One region of the Pseudomonas sp. NFX224 genome, then DNA from elsewhere that is predicted to be linked to it. Evidence: riboswitches for the same ligand, from Rfam matches in the RefSeq annotation. Region 1 holds a riboswitch; the other holds the start of a gene.
The links. Region 1 has a riboswitch for cobalamin ahead of cobW (cobalamin biosynthesis protein CobW). Riboswitches for the same ligand answer to the same signal wherever they lie in the genome.

Region 1 (10,641 bases):
ATTCTTCGGTCTCCGCTTCCTTGACGCTGCCATCGCCCTTGTACTTGTCGGCGATGGCGAGGAGGGCGTCGGTGCCTTCCGGGGTGCGGTTGAGGATCACGTCTTCCACGGCGTCGCGCAGTTCCACCGGGATCTGGTCGTAGATCTCCAATTGACCGGCGTTGACGATACCCATGGTCAGGCCGGCGCGGATCGCGTACAGCAGGAACACCGAGTGAATGGCCTCACGCACCGGGTTGTTGCCGCGGAACGAGAACGACACGTTGGACACGCCGCCCGAGGTCAGGGCATACGGCAGTTCATCGCGGATGTAGGCACAGGCATTGATGAAGTCCACAGCGTAGTTGTTGTGCTCTTCAATACCGGTGGCCACGGCGAAGATGTTCGGGTCGAAAATAATGTCTTCCGGCGGGAAGCCGACTTCGTTGACCAGGATGTCATAGGAGCGTTTGCAGATTTCTTTCTTGCGTGCTTCGGTGTCGGCCTGGCCGGCTTCGTCGAAGGCCATCACCACCACCGCAGCACCGTAGCGTTTGCACAGTTTGGCGTGATGAATGAACTGCTCGACGCCTTCCTTCATGCTGATCGAGTTGACGATGCCCTTGCCCTGGATGCATTTCAGGCCGGCTTCGATCACTTCCCACTTCGAGGAGTCGATCATGATCGGTACGCGGGAGATGTCCGGTTCACCGGCAATCAGATTGAGGAAGGTCACCATGGCCTTCTTCGAATCGAGCATCCCTTCGTCCATGTTGATATCGATCACCTGCGCGCCGGCCTCGACCTGTTGCAGGGCGACTTCCAGGGCTTCGGTGTAGTTATCTTCGCGGATCAGGCGGGCAAACTTGGCGGAACCGGTGATGTTGGTCCGCTCGCCGACGTTGACGAACAGCGAGTTGCGATCGATGGTAAACGGCTCAAGACCCGAGAGACGGCAGGCCTTGGGGATTTCCGGAATCTCGCGCGGCGCATAACCGGCCACGGCTTTGGCGATGGCTTCGATGTGGCCCGGCGTGGTGCCGCAGCAACCGCCGACGATGTTGAGGAAGCCGCTTTGGGCGAACTCTTCGATGACCTTGGCGGTTTGCGACGGCAGTTCGTCGTACTCGCCGAATTCGTTTGGCAGACCGGCGTTCGGGTGTGCCGAGACGTGGGTGTTGGCCTTGTTCGACAGCTCTTCGAGGTACGGACGCAGTTCACTGGCACCGAGGGCGCAGTTCAGACCGACCGAAATCGGTTTGGCGTGGGCCACGGAATTCCAGAATGCTTCGGTGGTCTGCCCGGACAAGGTACGCCCGGAGGCATCGGTGATGGTGCCGGAAATCATGATCGGCAATTCGATGCCCAACTCTTCGAACACGCCTTGCACGGCGAAGATCGCGGCTTTGGCGTTGAGGGTGTCGAAGATGGTTTCGATCAGGATCAGGTCAGCGCCGCCTTCGATCAGGCCCTTGGTGGATTCGGTGTAGTTCTCCACCAGCTCATCAAAGGTCACGTTGCGGTAGCCGGGGTTGTTGACGTCCGGCGACAGCGAACAGGTGCGGCTGGTAGGGCCGAGCACGCCGGCAACGAAGCGCGGCTTGTCCGGGGTTTCCAGGGTCTTGGCATCCGCCACCTTGCGTGCAAGGCGCGCGCCTTCTACGTTTAACTCGTACGCCAGACCTTGCATGCCGTAATCGGCCAGGGAAATCTGGGTGGCGTTGAAGGTGTTGGTTTCCAGGATGTCGGCGCCGGCGTCGAGGTAGGCTTTCTCGATGCCGCCAATCACGTCCGGGCGCGTCAGCACCAACAGGTCGTTGTTGCCTTTGACATCACTCGGCCAGTCGGCGAAGCGTTTGCCACGATAGTCCTGTTCTTCGAGCTTATAGCTCTGGATCATCGTGCCCATGCCGCCATCGAGAATCAGGATGCGCTCTTTAAGGGCGTGCTTGAGAGCTTGAAGGCGAACACTGCGATCGGACATTTGGACTACTCGGTAAGGCCATGACGAAGGGCCGGGATAATAGCAAACCTGTACGCTTTTAGAGCATGTTCGGGTTTTGCATGAATATCGCTCATGTTGGTGCCGGCGTCAGACCGGTAGAATCTCGGCGTTTTTCAAAGGATCGGGACCAGGGACATGTCGTATCGCGTCGTCATCAGCAGTGTGTTGATGTTTTTAAGCTGGGGCGCGGTCGCGCAGAGTCCGGCGATGTCCCCTGCAATCTCCTACACCCGCGATATTCAGCCGATCTTCACCGAAAAATGTGTGGCCTGCCACGCCTGCAACGACGCCGCCTGTCAGCTCAATCTGGGCAGCGGCGAAGGCGCGGCACGCGGCGCAACGAAAATCCCGGTGTACGACGGTGATCGCGCTCAGGCGGTTGCGCCGACCCGGTTGTTTTATGACGCTACCGGCAAGCGGGCCTGGCAGCAAAAGGGCTTTTATTCGGTACTCGACGCCCAGGGCAGCCAGGCTGCACTGATGGCGCGAATGCTTGAACTGGGCCACAGCGTGCCGCTGCAACCTAATGCCAAGCTGCCCGAAGACATCGTCCTGGGCCTGAACCGCGACAACCTGTGCGCCGTGCCTGCTGAGTTCGACAGCTATGCCAACGCTCATCCGAAAGAAGGCATGCCGCTGGCGGTCACCGGCCTGACCGATCAGCAATACCAGACGCTGCAACGCTGGCTGGCATCTGGTGCGCCAATTGACGAGCAAGGCCTGGTGCCGAGCGCACAAGAAGCATTGCAAGTGGTGCAATGGGAGAACCTGCTCAACGCACCGGGCGCCCGGCAAAGTCTGGTGGGGCGCTGGCTGTTCGAACACTGGTTCCTCGCGCACATTTATTTCAAGGACGGTGAACCGGGGCATTTCTTCCAGTGGGTGCGTTCGCGCACGCCGACCGGCCAGCCCATCGACGTGATCAACACCCGTCGCCCGAACGACGATCCGGGCACGCAGTTCTATTACCGCTTGTGGCCGGTCCAGGGTGCGATCGTGCACAAGACACACATCACCTATGCGCTGAGCGCGGCGAAAATGGCGCGGGTCAAAAGCCTGTTCTACAACGGCAATTGGCAGGTCAGCGCCTTGCCGGGTTATGGGCCTGAACGTCGGGCCAATCCGTTTTCCACGTTCGAAGCCATCCCGGCCCAGGCGCGTTACCAGTTCATGCTCGATAACGCCGAATACTTCGTGCGCACCTTTATTCGCGGCCCCGTGTGTCGGGGGCAGATCGCCACGGACGTGATCCGCGATAACTTCTGGGCAATGTTCCAGGCGCCGGAACACGACCTCTATATCACCGACCCGAACTATCGCGGCCAGGCCACGCCGTTACTGGCGATGCCGGGGCAGAACGATGATGTCGGCAGCGTCCTGACCCTTTGGCACGATTACCGCGACAAACGTAACGAATACGAGGCCTTGCGCCGGGACAGCTACGCCGATGAGCCGGCACCGAGTTGGTCGACGCTGTGGGCGGGTAACGACAATGCGCTGCTGAGTATTTTCCGCCATTTCGACAGCGCCGCCGTGACCAAAGGCTTGATCGGCGAGGTGCCGCAGACCATGTGGCTGTTCGACTACCCCTTGCTGGAGCGCACGTATTATCAGTTGGCGGTGAATTTCGACGTGTACGGCAACGTCTCCCATCAAGCCCAGACACGCCTGTATTTCGACCTGATCCGCAATGGCGCCGAGCAGAATTTCCTGCGCCTGATGCCGGCCGATTCACGAGACGATTACCTCGACGACTGGTACCAGAACAGCGGCAAATTCAAGATGTGGTTGGACTATGAAGCCATCGACGACGACAAGCCGACCGCGCTGAAGCTCAATGAAAAAGACCCCAAACGCGACTTCGCCATGCAGTTGCTGGCGCGTTACGGTGAGCTCAACGCCAAGCCTGATCCGATCAATCGCTGCGACGGCGCGTATTGTTCGCGACCGAACATCGACCCTGCCTTGCAGAATGCCGAGCAAGCCTTGAGCACGCTCACGGCGCGTCCGGCTGCCGGGCTCAGGGTCATCGATCAACTGCCGGAAGCCACGATGCTGCGTATCGAAACCGCGAGCGGGCAGCGTGTGGTCTACAGCCTGTTGCGCAACCGCGCGCACAGTAACGTGGCATTCCTGCTCGGCGAATCGCTGCGTTATCAGCCGGGGCTGGATACTCTCACCATTTTCCCCGGCGTACTCAGCAGTTACCCGAACTTCATGTTCAACATCCCGGCCGATCAAGTCCCGGCGTTTGTGGATGCGATGGAAAATGCGAAGGACGCGCACCGTTTCGAGAAAATCGTCGAACGTTGGGGGATCCGTCGCAGTCATCCACAGTTCTGGCGGTATTTTCATGACTTGAGCCGCTACATCCATGAGGCCGAGCCGGTGGAAGAGGGCGTGCTGGACATGAATCGCTACGAAAACCTTTGAGTGATCGCCGACCCCTGCAGGAGCGAGCCGGCTCGCTCCTGCAAAAAACCAGGGGAAATCAGTGTTTCTTTTCCCGACAAAAATACTAGGACTTTGTCCGCGGCGATGATTGGCGTAAACTGCGCCCAAGCCTGCGAGGAGTTTCCATGACCGCTATTACCATCACCGACGCCGCCCACGATTACCTGGCTGATCTGCTCTCCAAGCAGAACACCCCGGGCATCGGCATCCGCGTCTTTATCACCCAGCCTGGCACCCAGTATGCAGAAACCTGCATTGCCTACTGCAAGCCGGGCGAAGAAAAACCTGAAGACACGGCGCTGGGGCTGAAAAGCTTCACCGCTTACATCGATCACTTCAGCGAAGCCTTCCTGGACGACGCGGTTGTCGATTACGCCACCGACCGCATGGGCGGCCAGCTGACCATCAAGGCTCCAAACGCCAAAGTGCCGATGGTCAACGCCGACAGCCCGGTCAACGAGCGCATCAATTATTACCTGCAAACCGAGATCAACCCGGGGCTGGCCAGCCACGGCGGTCAGGTCAGCCTGATCGACGTCGTTGAAGACGGCATCGCCGTTCTGCAATTCGGCGGCGGTTGCCAGGGCTGCGGCCAGGCAGACGTCACCTTGAAGGAAGGCATTGAGCGCACCTTGCTCGAGCGCATCCCCGAGCTCAAGGGTGTTCGCGACGTGACCGACCACACGCAGAAAGAAAACGCCTACTACTAAGGTGTTCGCTGCGAAATGAAAAAACGGCGCTGTGGCGAGGGAGCTTGCTCCCGCTTGATGGCATAGCCATCACAAAGTCAGCCAATGCATTTTCCCGTGATGAATGTGTTAGCTGATATTGGGACCGCTTCGCGGTCCAGCGGGAGCAAGCTCCCTCGCCACAGGTGCTTCAGGGCCTATAAAGATGCGCATGCCCTGCGCGATACAGCGACGATTCGCTGAAATGGTCGCTGCCCAGCACCCGACCCACCAGAATCAACGCCGTACGACGGAAGCCCTTGGCTTCAACCTTCGCGGCAATGTCCGCCAGCGTCCCGACCACCCAATCCTGATCCGGCCAGGTCGCCCGGTGCACCACTGCAATTGGGCAATCCGCGCCGTAATACGGCAGCAGTTCCTCGACAATCTTCGTCAGGTGATTAACCCCCAAATGAATCGCCATGGTCGCGCCATGCTGCGCCAGACTGGAAAACTCCTCGCCCGGCGGCATTGCGGTTTTGTCGGCGTAGCGGGTCAGGATCACGCTTTGGGAGATGTCCGGTAACGTCAATTCGGCGCCCAACAGTGCCGCACAGGCCGCGGTTGCGGTGACGCCGGGGATGATTTCGAACGGAATGCCGAGCTCGCGCAAGTAGCGAATCTGTTCGCCGATAGCGCCATACAGGCTCGGATCGCCGGAATGCACCCGCGCCACATCCTGGCCGTTGGCGTGGGCGGTCTTGATCAATTCAATGATCTGTTCCAGGTGCAGTTCGGCGCTGTTGACCACCGTTTCGGCGTGATGGCCTTCAAGCACTGCAGCGGGCACCAGTGAGCCGGCATAGATGATCACCGGGCAGCTGCGAATCAGCCGTTGGCCTTTGACGGTAATCAGTTCCGGGTCGCCGGGACCTGCGCCAATGAAGTAGACGGTCATCGTCGGTTCCTGTGGGAAAAAGGGTCTGCGCAAGGCTTCAGATGAAGATTGCTCATGATCGAATGCGCGGATTATCGGGGATTTTATGCGGCGCTGGCCAATGCCAGCGTGGCCTGGGCATATTTCTGTCGCGGGATCAGCAGCTTTGCCGGTGCATTGGCCAGTTGTTCGGCCAGGGCCAGGGCGGCGCTTTCCGCCACGCCATAGCATCCGGTGCGCTCGAATGCGATCTCGGAATGGTGACTGAGTTGTGGCTGATAACCGGCCAGTTGTTCGCTGCTGAAATACATCAGTGGCAGCGCCAGTTGCGCGGCCAATTCCATCAGCGCCGGTTCATCACGCTTCAAGTCGATACTGGCCAAAGCCTTGATTTGATCCAGCCCGATTCGATGCGCTTGCAACGCCTGATCCAGCAGCGCCCGCAACGTATTGACGGGGCAGCCGCGCTGGCAGCCCAGGCCGACCACCAGGGTCGGCGCTGTGCTGACATCAGTCATGCGTGGTATTGACCATCGCTTTTGCGGCGGAACAACCAGGCGCTGATCAGGCCCAAGGCCAGCCAGAACGCCACGTTGGTCAGCTGCGAAGCGATTTTGAATTGGGCTTCGAGTGCTTCCGGCGCGAGCATCGAATGCACTTCCGGTTGCGGGGCGCCAATCACATGGGGAACGGCGATGATCGCCGCGCCAAGGACTTTCATCAGCCAGTGGCGGCTGAACACGATCAGGGCGATGCCGACAGCGGTGGACGCGGCAGTGCCGATCCACCAGAACTGCCGCTGCGCCAGATCGGCAGCAGCGGTGCCTGGCAGTTCAGGCGGCAGGCCGAGGGTCGGCGCCAGCACGAAGGTCGCATAACCGGCCAGGCCCCAGAGCAGGCCCTGAGAGGTTTTGGTCGGTGCGCGCAGGGTGTAGAGGCCAGCGAGCATCAGTGCGAAACCGACCGCCACCACCAGATTGCCGCCAGTGGTCGACAGCACGCGCTGCCAGCCGTCTTCCGGCTCCCAGGCTTCGGCATCGTGGGTGTGAGCGGCGGCAGCGCCCTCGGCGTGGGCATGTTCGTGGACTTCAACAGCGGCCGGTTCGGATTTCTCGTAGGTCTCGGCCTGCAAAATCAGCGGCGACACCCAGAAACTTTGCAGCAGGGTCAACAGCAGGGCAGCGAGCAGCCCGGTGAAACCTGCGGTTTGCGCAATACGCTTGATCATGTCGGCAGGTCTCAATGGCACGGGAATGCGGAGCTGTGGCGGGTATCGTGAGCAGCGTTGTGCACCGCTTCAATGTGCGAGAAACCGGCGAAGTACACCAGGCACGCGCCGAGGATCGACGCGCAAACGGCGGCGGTCAGGCGTTGAGTCAGGGTTGTGGTGGCGCTGGAAGAGCTGCTGTGGCCGGTGCTGCTGATGATCGACATGGCGTTTCCCTCTGGTCTGTCAGCGGGGAATCAAAAGCGCATGCAGAGTCTCCGCACGAACGGGCGCGCAGAGATTCGAACAGCGCCCGCCCACCGCGGGTTTGTCATTCAGTGATTGTGTTTTCACTTTGTGTTGCGGGCCGGTCTCCGGGCTCGCGAGGGGCGCAGGCCTGAGCCTGATCCTGCAAGCATCACCTTCCCATGCCTGGTTGGCACAGTGGATCTGACGCTTCACTCGCTTACCGTTGCGGGGGCAGCACCGGACTGACATGGCTTTGAGTAAAGCACATGATTCACCGGTTTCCCGTTTCACCCTGTGAAGGGCACCCGTAACAAGGTGTGTAGGAGAGCATGGGCAGGGGTTGGGCGTCAATTGGCAAGGGTTCGCATTTAAGGGTCTACACAAACCAATTGTGGCGAGGGAGCTTGCTCCCGCTGGGTTGCGAAGCGACCCCTCTTACCATTATCCAGGTAAAATCTGCACTCCTGATTTGCGACGGCTTCGCCGCCGAACGGGAGCAAGCTCCCTCGCCACAGAGGATCGCAATCAACCTGCGGACATTGACCCGCCCCAATACCATGCGTAGCCTTGCGCTTTCGAGGTTCTTCGGCGTTTGTCGAAGCTAAGAAGGGAACGCGGTCAATGCCGCGGCTGCCCCCGCAACTGTGAACGGTGATGTTCGCTGCCACGCCACTGCACGCTCAACCCTTGAGCCCGCGGGAAGGCGCAGCAAACGCCAGTCGAACGACTGGCACACCGTCAGCCAGGAGACCTGCCTCGATACAGATTCTCACTACAACCGGGCGGGGTGATCCGGTGGCGAACGCTTCCGGCGCGCAGGTGCGTTGCCGGTACTCGTCCCGTATGCCCGCCACCTTGCCAAAGGGCATCCGATGAAAACACTGGCCAAACTTCCCGTCACCATCGTTACCGGCTTCCTCGGCTCGGGCAAAACCACCTTGCTGCGGCACATGCTCGACAACGCCCAGGGCCGCCGCATCGCGGTGATCGTCAACGAGTTCGGCGAGCTGGGCATCGACGGTGAAATCCTCAAGCAGTGCTCCATCGGTTGCACCGAAGAAGAAGCCAGCGGCCGCGTTTATGAACTGGCCAACGGCTGCCTGTGCTGCACCGTCCAGGAAGAATTCTTCCCGGTGATGCGCGAACTGGTCGCCCGTCGTGGCGATCTCGATCACATCCTGATCGAAACCTCCGGTTTGGCCCTGCCAAAACCCTTGGTGCAAGCCTTCCAATGGCCGGAAATCCGCAGCGCCTGCACCGTCGACGCGGTGATCACCGTGGTCGACAGCCCGGCCGTAGCCGCCGGCACCTTCGCCGCGTTCCCGGATCAGGTCGACGCCCAGCGCAAACTCGACCCGAACCTGGACCACGAATCGCCGCTGCACGAGCTGTTCGCCGACCAACTGTCCAGCGCCGACCTGGTGATCCTCAACAAGGCCGACCTGATCAGCCCGGAAGACCTGGCCCGCGTGCGCCTGGAAGTCGCTGAAGAATTGCCGCCAGCGGTGAAAGTCATCGAAGCCAGCAGCGGTCGCCTGCCACTGGACGTGCTGATCGGCCTCGGCGCCGGTTCCGAAGAGCACATCGACAGCCGTCACAGCCACCACGATCACCACCATGACGGTGATGACGATCACGACGACCACGATCACGATGCCTTCGATTCGATCTCCATCGAATTGCCGCAAGCCGACGAAAGCCTGCTGATGGACGCGTTGACCCAACTGGTGGTGCAACACGGCATCTTGCGCGTCAAAGGTTTCGCCGCCATCCCGAACAAACCGATGCGCCTGCTGATTCAGGGTGTGGGCACGCGTTTCGACAAACACTTCGACCGTCAGTGGGGCGCCGAAGAGCCGCGTGTCACCCGTCTGGTGTTGATCGGCCAGGCACTGGACGCCGCACTGCTCGAAGCGCAATTGCGCGCCGCGCTCAGCGTGTAACCCATGCACCTGCTCAGGACCCAGCCCGGCGGCTTCGTGTCGGATGACAACATCGCCGACCTTGGCCAAACCCCCGCCGAGCTGGTGATCCTGTGCAGCGGCGACTCCAGCCTGGCGCTGCTCGCCGAAGCGGCGCAGCAGTTGCCCGACGATTACCCCAGCGTACGTCTGGCCAACCCGATGCAGGTGCAGAACCATGCCTCGGTCGACTTGTATGTCGATGAAGTGCTGCGTCACGCCAAGGTGATTCTGATCTCGCTGCACGGCGGCATTGCCTATTGGCGCTATGGCGTCGAGCGGTTGGTCGAGTTGTCGCAACAAGGGGTGCAACTGATTCTGGTGCCGGGGGATGATCGTCCCGACCCGGAGCTCAGTGACCTGAGCACCGTCGGCGTCGATGATCGCGACCGGCTCTGGCAGTATCTGCGTCAAGGCGGCATGGGCAACGCTCTGGATTTCTTCCGCTGTCTGGCCAACCGTTGGCTGGCGCGGGATTATGTTTGGACCGAGCCGCAAACCCTGCCACGCACGGCGATCTACCATCCCGATAAAAGCCCCGCAACACTGCAGGATTGGCAAGTCGACTGGCAGGCCGGTCAACCGGTGGCGGCAGTCTTGTTCTACCGCTCGCACTTGCAGGCGGCGAATACCGGATTCATCGATGTTTTCTGCCAGCGCTTGCAGGCGGCGGGATTGAACCCGTTGCCAATTGCGCTGGCCAGTTTGAAGGAGCCCGGCTGCCTTTCGGTGGTCGAGGATTGGCTGGATGAAGTCGAAGCGGGGGTGATTCTGAATACCACTGGTTTCGCCCAATCCAGCCCGGAAGCGCCGCATTTACGACCGTTTCGCCGTAATATCCCGGTGATTCAGGCAATTTGCGCCCAGGACAACGAACCGGGTTGGCGCGCCAGTGAACAAGGCCTCGGCCCGCGTGATCTGGCGATGCACATTGCGTTGCCGGAACTGGACGGGCGGATCATCAGCCGACCGATCAGCTTCAAGGATCTGGCATGGCGCAGCGAGCGCAGTCAGTCCGATGTGGTTTGTTATCGGCCACAACCGGAGCGCATGGATTTTGTCGCCGAACTGGCGCGACGCTGGATCGATCTGGCGCGCCTGCCCAACGCAGAAAAACGCGTGGCGCTGATCCTTGCCAACTACCCGACTCGCGACGGTCGTATCGGCAACGGTGTCGGTCT
Region 2 (10,641 bases), 2.2 Mb from region 1:
AATGGCGGTTCCCAGGTCAGCCATGCTGGCATCTACGTCGGCGAAGGTCGTTTCGTCCATGCGCCAGCCACGGGCGGCACGGTCAAGCTCGACAGCTTGTCCAAGGCGTATTGGCAGAAAGCCTACCTGAGCGCCAAACGCGTCCTGCAACCGGAGCATCTGGCGCGCAATCCGTAATAGCCAGAGGTTGTGGTCATGACCGCTCGCACGCTCAATCTCGACGATTCGCTGTATCAATATCTGCTCGACGTGTCCCTGCGCGAGACACCGCTGCTCAAGCGTTTGCGCGACGAAACCCAGGCGCTGCCCATGGCGCGCTGGCAGATTGCGCCGGAGCAGGGGCAGTTTCTGGCGTTGTTGGTGAAACTCACCGGCGCCCGGCGGTTGCTGGAGGTCGGCACCTTTACCGGTTACAGCGCCCTGTGCATGGCGGCGGCATTGCCGGATGACGGTTCGCTGATCTGCTGCGACATTCCCGGCGATTACAATGCCACGGCCCGCCGTTACTGGCAGGAAGCCGGATTGGCCGGGCGAATCGATCTGCGTCTGGCGCCAGCGCTGGAGACCCTCGGCAAGTTGGCCCAGCCAGGCCAGTTCGACCTGATGTTCATCGATGCCGACAAGGCCAACTATCCCGCCTATCTGGAGCATGCGCTGCGGTTGCTGCGGGTCGGTGGGTTGGCGGTGTTCGATAACACGCTGTGGAGCGGCCGGGTGCTGGAGGACAATCCAGATAGCGCAGACACCCGCGCGATTCAGGCGCTCAATCGAGCGTTGAAGGAGGATGCGCGGGTGGACCTGTCGTTGTTGCCGTTGGGGGATGGGTTGACGCTTTGTCGTAAGCGCTGACACATCACCTGATCGCCGACACTCGCCAAACCTTGTTTCCCACATCATCGGCCACCAGCAAATCTCCCTGCTGATCAATCACCACGCCCACCGGCCGGCCCATGGCTTTTTCATCTTCATTGAGGAAACCTGTGAGCACGTCCACGGGTTGCCCGACCGGTTTGCCGGCGCTGAACGGTACGAAAATCACTTTGTAGCCACTGTGCGGCTTGCGGTTCCAGGAGCCGTGCTGGCCGATGAATGCGCCTTCCTTGAACTGCGCCGGCAGCGTGTTGCCTTCGGCAAACGTCAGGCCCAGTGACGCGGTATGCGGCCCGACGGCGTAGTCAGGCGCAATCGCCTTGGCCACCAGGTCGGGGTTTTGCGGTTCGACGCGCACGTCGACGTGCTGGCCGTAGTAGCTGAACGGCCAGCCATAAAACCCGCCGTCCTTGACCGAGGTGATGTAGTCCGGCACCAGGTCACTGCCGATTTCGTCGCGCTCGTTGACCGCCGTCCACAGCGCACCGCTTTGCGGTTCCCAGGCCATGCCGTTGGGGTTACGCAAGCCTGAGGCGAAGATCCGGTGGTTACCGGTGGCGCGATCCACTTCCCAGATCGCCGCGCGTCCCTCTTCCTGATCCATGCCGTTTTCGCCGACGTTGCTGTTCGAGCCTACGGTCACGTAAAGCTTGCTGCCGTCCTGGCTGACGATGACGTTTTTGGTCCAGTGGTGATTCAGCGTTCCGCCCGGCAGGTCGACGACTTTGATCGGCTGCGACTTGATGGTCGTGTCGCCGGTTTCATAGTGGAAACGCAGCAGTCGATCGGTATCGGCGACGTACAGGTCATTGCCGACCAGGGTCATGCCGAAAGGCGAATTGAGGTTTTCCAGGAATACCGTGCGGGTTTCGGCAATGCCGTCGTGGTTGGTGTCGCGCAGCAGCGTGATGCGGTTCGGGCTCGGTACGCCTGCTCCGGCGCGGCCCATGACTTTCCTGGTGATCCAGCCCTTGATGCCTTTATTGTCATCGGGTTTGGGCGGTGCATTGGTTTCGGCGACCAGTACGTCGCCATTGGGCAACACGTATAACCAGCGTGGATGATCAAGGCCCTCGGCAAACGCGGCCACTTGCGTGCCGCTGGCGGCGACGGGTTTCGCGCCGTCCGGCCAGCCGATCGCCGGGGCGATGTTCATCGTCGGGAACAGGGTTTTGTTGGGTTCGGGCAACTTGGGTGACGGACCGGTGCCGTCGGAGACTTGCACGCTGGAGGTTTCACCGCAAGCGGCGAGCCCTCCGGCGAGAGCGACAACGAATACGAGCTGAGACGTGCGCATGGCTGATCTTCCCTATGAGTGCCTTGATTTATTCATAGAGAAGCGTGGATGCAGGATGGTTCAACCTTCAGTTGCGCGCCTCCTTGAGCAGAACGGCAATGCCTGGGTGATAGTGGCCGGCTTCGTTGTGCAATTTGCGATAGGCATAGGGGAAATACCAGGCCACGGCACAGGCGTGCTCTTTTTGCAGATCGTCGACCATGTCCTGCAGTTCTTCCGGGGTGGCGCCATGCTGGAGTTTTTGCGGTGCGACGAACAGGCAGCCGAGTTTCAGGTCGCTGGCGTAGCTGATGCGTTTGGCATCGCTGGTGATGTCGTGCAGCGCCTGGGTCAGGTTCAAGCTGTTGACTCGCGGCCAGCGTTGCGTGGCCTGCAACCAGGCGCGTGTTTCGGCGGTGGCGATGAACAGGTCGGCGCGAGCGTTGCGCTCGCCTTCTTCGATCTGTTTGCGGGTGGGCGATTGTTGCAGGGTGATCATCTCGGCCATCCACGCAGCGCAGGACAGCAGGCCGAGGTTGGCCTTTTCGTCGAGCCAGTAGGGCGTTTCGTTATCGCCGCGCACGGCGTTGTAGCGGTCGATACAGTCAAACCAGCGCTCCAGCACCGGGCGCAGGAATTCGAGCTTCGGATTGCTGATGATCGTGCCTTGCATGGGGCTCACCCTTGTTATTGTGTTGTGAGATTGTGGCTCTTTGATATCACTGCTGGGAGTGTGGCACAAGATTGACGTCAAATTGCTGATCGGCGGCAGTTATTCACTCGCGCGCCCCGTCTTCAATTGACGCTCCCCCCCCAACCCTCTAACCTTCGCGGCTTGTTTCAGGTGCTCTGTGGCTTGGGTCGACAGAGTGAAACAGGGAAGTCGGTGAGTGGTCGCTTCAATCCATGAAGCCCCTGCGATCCCGGCGCTGCCCCCGCAACGGTAAATGAGTGAAAACTGCGTCTTGCGCCACTGTGTCGACTGTCGACATGGGAAGGCACGCAGTCCGGCCAGCGCCGCTCATGAGCCCGGAGACCGGCCTGATCCATCCAAGCGGCATCACGGTGGGCGATGCCAGGCTTCTTGCCATCTATTCTTGTGCCTGCCCGCCGTTATTCCTGCCTCAACGGAGAGCTCCCCCATGACTGATACCCCTGATCGTGACGAACGTCATCTGGCGCGCATGCTGCGCAAAAAAGCCGTGATCGACGAACGTATCGCCAATTCCCCGAACGAATGCGGCCTGTTGCTGGTGCTGACCGGCAACGGCAAGGGCAAGAGCAGCTCGGCGTTCGGCATGCTCGCGCGCGCCATGGGCCACGGCATGCAATGCGGCGTGGTGCAGTTCATCAAGGGACGCAACAGCACGGGCGAAGAACTGTTCTTCCGGCGCTTTCCGGAGCAGGTGCGTTTTCATGTGATGGGCGAGGGCTTTACCTGGGAGACCCAGGACCGCCAACGCGACATCGCTGCCGCTGAAGCCGCCTGGGCCGTGTCGCAGGAACTGCTGCGCGATCCGTCGATCGGCCTGGTGGTGCTGGATGAATTGAACATCGCTCTCAAGCACGGTTACCTCGATCTCGATCAAGTGCTCAGCGATTTGCAGGCGCGCCCGCCCATGCAGCACGTGGTGGTCACCGGTCGCGGCGCCAAGCCGGAGATGATCGAACTGGCTGACACCGTCACCGAGATGGGCATGATCAAGCACGCCTTCCAGGCCGGCATCAAAGCGCAAAAAGGCGTCGAGCTGTGAATCAACCTCGACATTGCCCGGCGGTACTGATTGCCGCGCCGGCCTCCGGTCAGGGCAAGACCACCGTCACCGCCGCGCTCGCCCGTTTGCATCGCAATCAGGGGCGCAAGGTGCGCGTCTTCAAATGCGGCCCGGACTTCCTCGACCCGATGATCCTCGAGCGCGCCAGCGGTGCGCCGGTCTATCAACTGGACATGTGGATGGTCGGCGAGCAGGAAAGTCGTCGTCTGTTGTGGGAGGCAGCGGGCGAAGCCGATCTGATTCTGATCGAAGGCGTGATGGGACTGTTCGACGGTACGCCGTCCAGCGCTGATCTGGCGCGTCATTTCGGTGTGCCGGTACTCGGCGTGATCGACGGCACGGCCATGGCCCAGACGTTTGGCGCATTGGCTTTGGGGCTGGCGCGTTATCAGCCGGACTTGCCGTTTGCTGGTGTGCTGGCCAATCGCGTCGGCACCCTGCGTCATGCGCAATTGCTCGAAGGCAGCCTCACTGAAGGTCTGCGTTGGTACGGCGCATTGTCCCGGGAAACCGGGATCGAATTGCCGAGTCGCCACCTCGGACTGGTGCAGGCCAGCGAGTTGAACGATCTCGATGTGCGTCTGGACGCGGCGGCCGATGCCTTGGCCAGCAGTTGCGAAGTCGCGTTGCCGCCAGCGGTGCAGTTCGCCGCGCCGGATGTGATCGCCGCCGAACCGCTGTTGGCTGGCGTGCGCATTGCCGTGGCCCGTGATGAAGCATTCGCCTTCACTTATGGCGCCAGTCTCGATTTGCTGCGGGCGATGGGTGCCGAGTTGCTGTTTTTCTCGCCGATCCGCGACGGACAATTGCCGGAAGCAGACAGCCTGTATCTGCCGGGTGGTTATCCGGAATTGCACCATGTGGCCCTCTCGCAAAACACCTCCATGCTGAGCGCGATTCGCGCGCACCACGCAGCGGGCAAACCATTGCTGGCCGAGTGTGGCGGCATGCTTTATCTGCTCGATTCGCTGACGGATGTCGAAGGCACTCGTGCAGAGCTGGTGGGTTTGTTGAGCGGTGACGCGGTGATGCAAAAACGCCTCGCCGCGCTGGCCTTGCAAGCGGTTGAACTGCCGGAGGGTTCGCTGCGCGGGCACACCTATCACCACTCGCTGACCACCACCGAACTGACGCCGATTGCCCGAGGCTTGAGCCCTAACGGTGGGCGCGGGGCGGAGGCGGTTTATCGCGAGGGGCGGATGACGGCCTCTTATGTGCACTTTTATTTTCCGTCCAACCCAGCGGCGATTGCTGCGTTGTTTACGCCAGCGATGAGGTCATGACAGACAACGCCTTCTCCGAAGACGACCGCGCAGCCGTCTACCGCGCCATCGCCGAACGCCGCGACATGCGTCACTTCAGCGGCGGCACTGTCGAGCCCGAATTGCTCCGGCGCCTGCTCGAAGCCGCGCACCAGGCGCCGAGTGTCGGCCTGATGCAACCCTGGCGCTTCATTCGCATCAGCGATCGCGGTTTGCGCGGCAAGATCCAGGCGCTGGTGGAAGAAGAGCGCATCCGCACCGCCGAAGCCCTCGGCGAGCGCACCGACGAGTTCATGCAGCTCAAAGTCGAAGGCATCAACGACTGCGCGGAAGTGTTGGTCGCCGCGCTGATGGATGATCGCGAGCGGCATATCTTCGGGCGCCGCACATTGCCGGAAATGGACCTGGCTTCGTTGTCCTGCGCGATCCAGAACCTGTGGCTGGCGTCCCGTGCAGAAGGGCTGGGCATGGGCTGGGTTTCATTGTTCGAACCGCAAGCCCTCGCGGATTTGCTGGGCCTGCCATCCGGCGCCAAACCACTGGCCATTTTGTGCCTGGGGCCGGTCAAGGAATTCTATCCGGCGCCGATGCTGGTGCTCGAAGGCTGGGCGCAGGCGCGCCCTCTGAGCGAATTGTTGTACGAGAATTTTTGGGGAGTGAGTCAATGAGTGTGGCGTTGTTGAGTGTCGCCGCAGTGGCGCTGGATGCGTTGCTGGGTGAACCCAAACGCTGGCATCCGCTGATGGCGTTCGGCCAATTTGCCGAACGCATCGAGCAACGTTTCAACGGCGGTGGTCGTGGCTGGCGCAGTCATGGCGTCACGGCGTGGGTGATCGCGGTGTTGCCGCTGACGTTGCTCGCCACGGCATTTTCCTGGGCACCTTACGTGGGCTGGATCGTCGAGATCCTCGCGCTCTATTGCGCCCTCGGCATGCGCAGCCTCGGTGAACACGTCGAGCCTGTGGCGAAAGCCCTGCGCAGCGGCGATCTTGAAGAAGCACGCAAACGCGTCAGTTATCTGGTCAGCCGCAAAACCAGCGAGCTGGATGAAACCGAAGTCGCCCGTGCCGCCACCGAATCGGTGCTGGAGAACGGTAGCGACGCGGTGTTCGCCGCATTGTTCTGGTTTGCCGTGGCGGGTGCGCCGGGCGTGGTGCTCTACCGTTTGAGCAATACGCTGGATGCGATGTGGGGCTATCGCAACGAACGCTTCGAGCGCTTCGGTTGGGCGGCAGCGAAGATCGACGACGTCCTCAATTACATTCCTGCGCGACTGGTGGCATTGACCTACGCGTTGCTGGGCAAAACCCGACTGGCCATGAAATGCTGGCGCACCCAGGGACCGACCTGGGACAGTCCGAATGCCGGTCCGGTGATGGCGGCGGGCGCCGGTGCGTTGGGTGTCGAATTGGGCGGACCGGCGATTTATCACGGTGAACTGCATCAACGTCCGCAACTGGGCGAAGGCGTGCCGGCGGATGCCGACGCCATTGACCGTGGCTGGCAATTGGTCCAGCGCGGGGTATGGTTATGGCTGCTGATTCTGTGCGTGGGAGCTGAATTTTATGCTTGAACACGGTGGACGGTTGCGCAAGGCGGCGCTCGAATACGGCATCGAGGAAGCCGATTGGCTTGACCTGTCCAGCGGCCTCGCGCCCTGGCCGTTTCCGGTTCCGGATATCCCGCTGCGGGCTTGGGCGCGGCTGCCGGAAACCGATGATGGCCTGGAGCAGGCCGCCTGTGATTACTACGGCACCTTGCAGGCATTGCCGGTGGCCGGTTCGCAGATGGCCATCCAGTTGCTGCCGCGTTTGCGTCGTGTCGGCAAAGTCGGCGTGCTGTCGCCGTGTTACGCCGAGCATGCCGAAGCCTGGCGCCGCAATGGCTACATCGTGCGTGAAGTGCTGGAGCAGGAGGTCGATTTCTTCGTCGACAGCCTCGACGTGCTGGTCGTGGTCAATCCGAACAATCCCACGGGCCTGAGCCTGACTCCCACCCGATTGCTGGACTGGCATGCGCGACTGGCGCAGCGCGGTGGCTGGCTGGTGGTGGACGAGGCGTTCATGGACAACACGCCGCACTTGAGTGTGGCGCCGTTTGCCCATCAGGTTGGTTTGATCGTGCTGCGTTCGTTCGGCAAGTTTTTCGGTCTGGCCGGTGTGCGTTTGGGATTCGTACTGGCCGAGCGCAAGCTGCTCAAGTTGCTCGCCGAACAGGTGGGGCCGTGGGCGGTCAGCGGGCCGACCCGTGAGTTGGGGCAGGCGTGCCTGCGCGATACCGAAGCGCATAGGCGGCAACGGGTTCGCGCCGACGAAGCCAGCGAGCGCCTCGGGTCATTGCTGGCGCAACACGGTTTCCAGCCACAGGGCGGCTGTGCCCTGTTCCAGTGGCTGATCACCGAGCGCGCCGAAGAATTGCATGAGTTCATGGCTCGGCGCGGCATTCTGCTGCGCTTGTTCGCGCACAACAGTAGCCTGCGTTTTGGCTTGCCGGGCGAGGAAGCGGATTGGACGCGTCTCGCCGCAGCTTTCGAAGCCTTTGCCAAGGACAGCCAATGACCACGTTGATGGTGCAAGGCACCACGTCCGATGCCGGTAAAAGCACACTGGTCACTGCACTGTGCCGCTGGGTCACGCGTCAGGGCGTGAGCGTGGTGCCGTTCAAACCGCAGAACATGGCGCTCAACAGCGCGGTGACCGCCGACGGTGGCGAGATCGGTCGCGCGCAAGCGGTGCAGGCCCAGGCGGCGTATCTCGAACCGCACACCGACATGAACCCGGTGCTGCTCAAACCCAACAGTGACACCGGCGCTCAAGTGATCATCCACGGTCGTGCGGTCACGACGATGAACGCCGTCGCTTATCACGACTACAAAGCCATCGCCATGCAAGCGGTGCTGGCCTCCCACGAGCGCTTGAGTTCGGCGTATCCGGTGGTGATGGTCGAAGGCGCGGGCTCGCCGGCCGAGATCAATCTGCGTGCCGGCGACATCGCCAACATGGGTTTCGCCGAAGCGGTGGATTGCCCGGTGGTGCTGATCGCCGATATCAACCGCGGCGGGGTTTTCGCGCATCTGGTGGGCACGCTGGAGCTGCTGTCGCCGAGCGAGCAGGCGCGGGTCAAAGGCTTCATCATCAATCGTTTTCGTGGCGACATCGCGTTGCTGCAACCTGGTCTCGACTGGCTTGAAGAGCGCACCGGCAAACCGGTGATCGGTGTGCTGCCTTACGTGATGGACCTGCATCTGGAGGCCGAGGACGGCATCGATCAGCGCCAGACCGACAAGGCCGAGCAGGTCCTGAAAGTCGTGGTGCCGGTGCTGCCGCGCATCAGCAACCACACCGATTTCGACCCGCTGCGCCTGCACCCACAGGTGGACCTGCAATTCATCGGCCCCGGCCAGGCGATTCCAGCGGCCGACCTGATCATTCTCCCCGGCTCGAAAAGCGTGCGCAGCGACCTCGCGTATCTGCGCACCAATGGCTGGGAAACGGCGATTTCCCGGCATTTGCGCTACGGCGGAAAAGTCTTGGGCATTTGTGGCGGCCTGCAGATGCTCGGCGAGCAAGTCCACGATCCGTTGGGTCTTGAAGGCGCGCCGGGTTCCAGTTCGGGGCTTGGATTGCTGGCGTTTCAAACGCAGCTCGAACAGGACAAGCAACTGCGCAATGTGCGCGGGCGTCTGGCGCTGGATGATGCCGAAGTCAGCGGCTATGAAATCCATGCCGGCGTAACCACCGGCCCGGCGCTGGAGCATGCTGCCGTGCAACTGGATGACGGTCGTTGCGATGGCGCGCAGAGCCTCGACGGGCAGATTTTCGGCACCTACCTGCATGGCTTGTTTGAGTCTCCGGCGGCGTGCAGTGCGCTGTTGCGTTGGGCCGGTTTGCAGGCGGTGCAGGATGTGGATTACCACGGGTTGCGCGAGCGCGATATCGAACGGCTGGCCGATCTGGTGGAGAAGCATCTGGATACCGGGCTGTTGCGGGATCTCTGTGGGATTTGAGCCGGTTTAGAGACCGCTATCGCGAGCAGGCCGGCCGCCTCACCAAAGATTTTAAGGAATAAACCATGCTGCAATTGATCCTCGGCGGCGCCCGCTCCGGCAAAAGTCGCCTGGCCGAAAAACTGGCGACTGACAGTCTGCTGTCCGTGACCTACATCGCCACCAGCCAGCCGCTGGACGGCGAAATGAACGAGCGGGTCGCCCATCACCGCGCCCGTCGTCCGGCCGAATGGGCGCTGATCGAAGAGCCGCTCGAACTTGCTCGCGTCCTGCGTGAAAACGCCCGCGCCGATCATTGCCTGTTGGTCGATTGCCTGACGCTGTGGCTGACCAATCTGCTGATGCTCGACGATGCCGATCGTCTGAGCGCCGAGCGCGATGCCTTGCTGGAGTGCCTGGCGTTGCTGCCGGGTGAAATTATTTTTGTCAGCAACGAGACCGGTATGGGTGTCGTGCCGCTGGGCGAATTGACTCGCCGTTATGTCGATGAAGCCGGTTGGCTGCATCAAGCTCTGGCCGAGCGCTGTCAGCGAGTCGTCCTGACCGTCGCCGGCCTGCCCCTGACTCTGAAAGGAACTGCGTTATGACTCAATCCTGGTGGCTTAACCCGTGCCGACCGATCAATGCCCAGGCCGTCGAGCAGGCGCAGGCGCGGCAACAGCAGTTGACCAAACCGGCCGGGTCGCTCGGTCAACTTGAATCGGTAGCGGTGCAACTGGCCGGGTTGCAAGGGCAAGTCAAGCCAGGCCTGGAACAGCTGTGGATCGCGATTTTTGCCGGTGACCATGGTGTGGTCGCCGAAGGGGTTTCGGCATTTCCTCAGGAAGTCACCGGGCAGATGCTGCATAACTTCGTCAGCGGCGGTGCGGCGATCAGCGTATTGGCGCGGCAATTGGGGGCGTCCCTCGAAGTGGTCGACCTCGGCACGATCACGCCGTCGTTGGATTTGCCGGGGGTGCGTCACTTGAACGTTGGTCCGGGCACGGCGAATTTTGTGCAAGGCCCGGCGATGACTGTGGCTCAAGGTGAACACGCGTTGCAGGCCGGTCGCGACAGCGTGCTGCGGGCGAAAGCGGCCGGTGCGCAGCTGTTCATCGGTGGTGAGATGGGTATCGGCAACACCACGGCAGCCAGTGCGTTGGCCTGTGCGTTGCTCGATTGCCCGGTGGCACACCTGACCGGGCCCGGCACTGGGTTGAATGCGGCGGGTGTCAGCCACAAGGCCGAGGTGATCGAGCGAGCATTGGCCTTGCACGGCGCTCAGCGTGGTGATGCGCTGCAAACATTGTTCAATCTTGGCGGTTTCGAAATTGCAGCGTTGGTCGGCGCGTATCTGGCCTGCGCCCAGGAAGGCATCGCGGTGCTGGTGGACGGTTTCATTTGCAGCGTCGCGGCGTTGGTCGCGGTGCGCCTCAACCCTGATTCCCGGGAATGGCTGTTGTTCGGTCATCG

Region 2: it holds a riboswitch for cobalamin, as region 1 does, so the genes downstream of both, cobO (cob(I)yrinic acid a,c-diamide adenosyltransferase) here and cobW (cobalamin biosynthesis protein CobW) in region 1, are expected to answer to the same signal.

Annotation. Positions count from the first base shown of each region.
Region 1 is NZ_CP183416.1:413,328-423,968, reverse strand. It holds gene metH (methionine synthase) at 1-1,963, opposite strand, end outside; gene ACNYC6_RS01750 (fatty acid cis/trans isomerase) at 2,120-4,417, shown strand; gene nfuA (Fe-S biogenesis protein NfuA) at 4,564-5,148, shown strand; gene cobM (precorrin-4 C(11)-methyltransferase) at 5,318-6,064, opposite strand; gene ACNYC6_RS01735 (cobalamin biosynthesis protein) at 6,148-6,561, opposite strand; gene ACNYC6_RS01730 (CbtA family protein) at 6,558-7,271, opposite strand; gene ACNYC6_RS01725 (CbtB domain-containing protein) at 7,283-7,477, opposite strand; cobalamin riboswitch at 7,598-7,823, opposite strand; cobalamin riboswitch at 8,061-8,273, shown strand; gene cobW (cobalamin biosynthesis protein CobW) at 8,372-9,442, shown strand; gene cobN (cobaltochelatase subunit CobN) at 9,446-10,641, shown strand, end outside.
Region 2 is NZ_CP183416.1:4,771,352-4,781,992, forward strand. It holds gene ACNYC6_RS21860 (C40 family peptidase) at 1-177, shown strand, start outside; gene ACNYC6_RS21865 (O-methyltransferase) at 196-849, shown strand; gene ACNYC6_RS21870 (PQQ-dependent sugar dehydrogenase) at 854-2,167, opposite strand; gene ACNYC6_RS21875 (hypothetical protein) at 2,235-2,819, opposite strand; cobalamin riboswitch at 2,972-3,206, shown strand; gene cobO (cob(I)yrinic acid a,c-diamide adenosyltransferase) at 3,289-3,900, shown strand; gene ACNYC6_RS21885 (cobyrinate a,c-diamide synthase) at 3,897-5,204, shown strand; gene bluB (5,6-dimethylbenzimidazole synthase) at 5,201-5,851, shown strand; gene cbiB (adenosylcobinamide-phosphate synthase CbiB) at 5,848-6,756, shown strand; gene cobD (threonine-phosphate decarboxylase CobD) at 6,749-7,741, shown strand; gene ACNYC6_RS21905 (cobyric acid synthase) at 7,738-9,189, shown strand; gene cobU (bifunctional adenosylcobinamide kinase/adenosylcobinamide-phosphate guanylyltransferase) at 9,255-9,776, shown strand; gene cobT (nicotinate-nucleotide--dimethylbenzimidazole phosphoribosyltransferase) at 9,773-10,641, shown strand, end outside.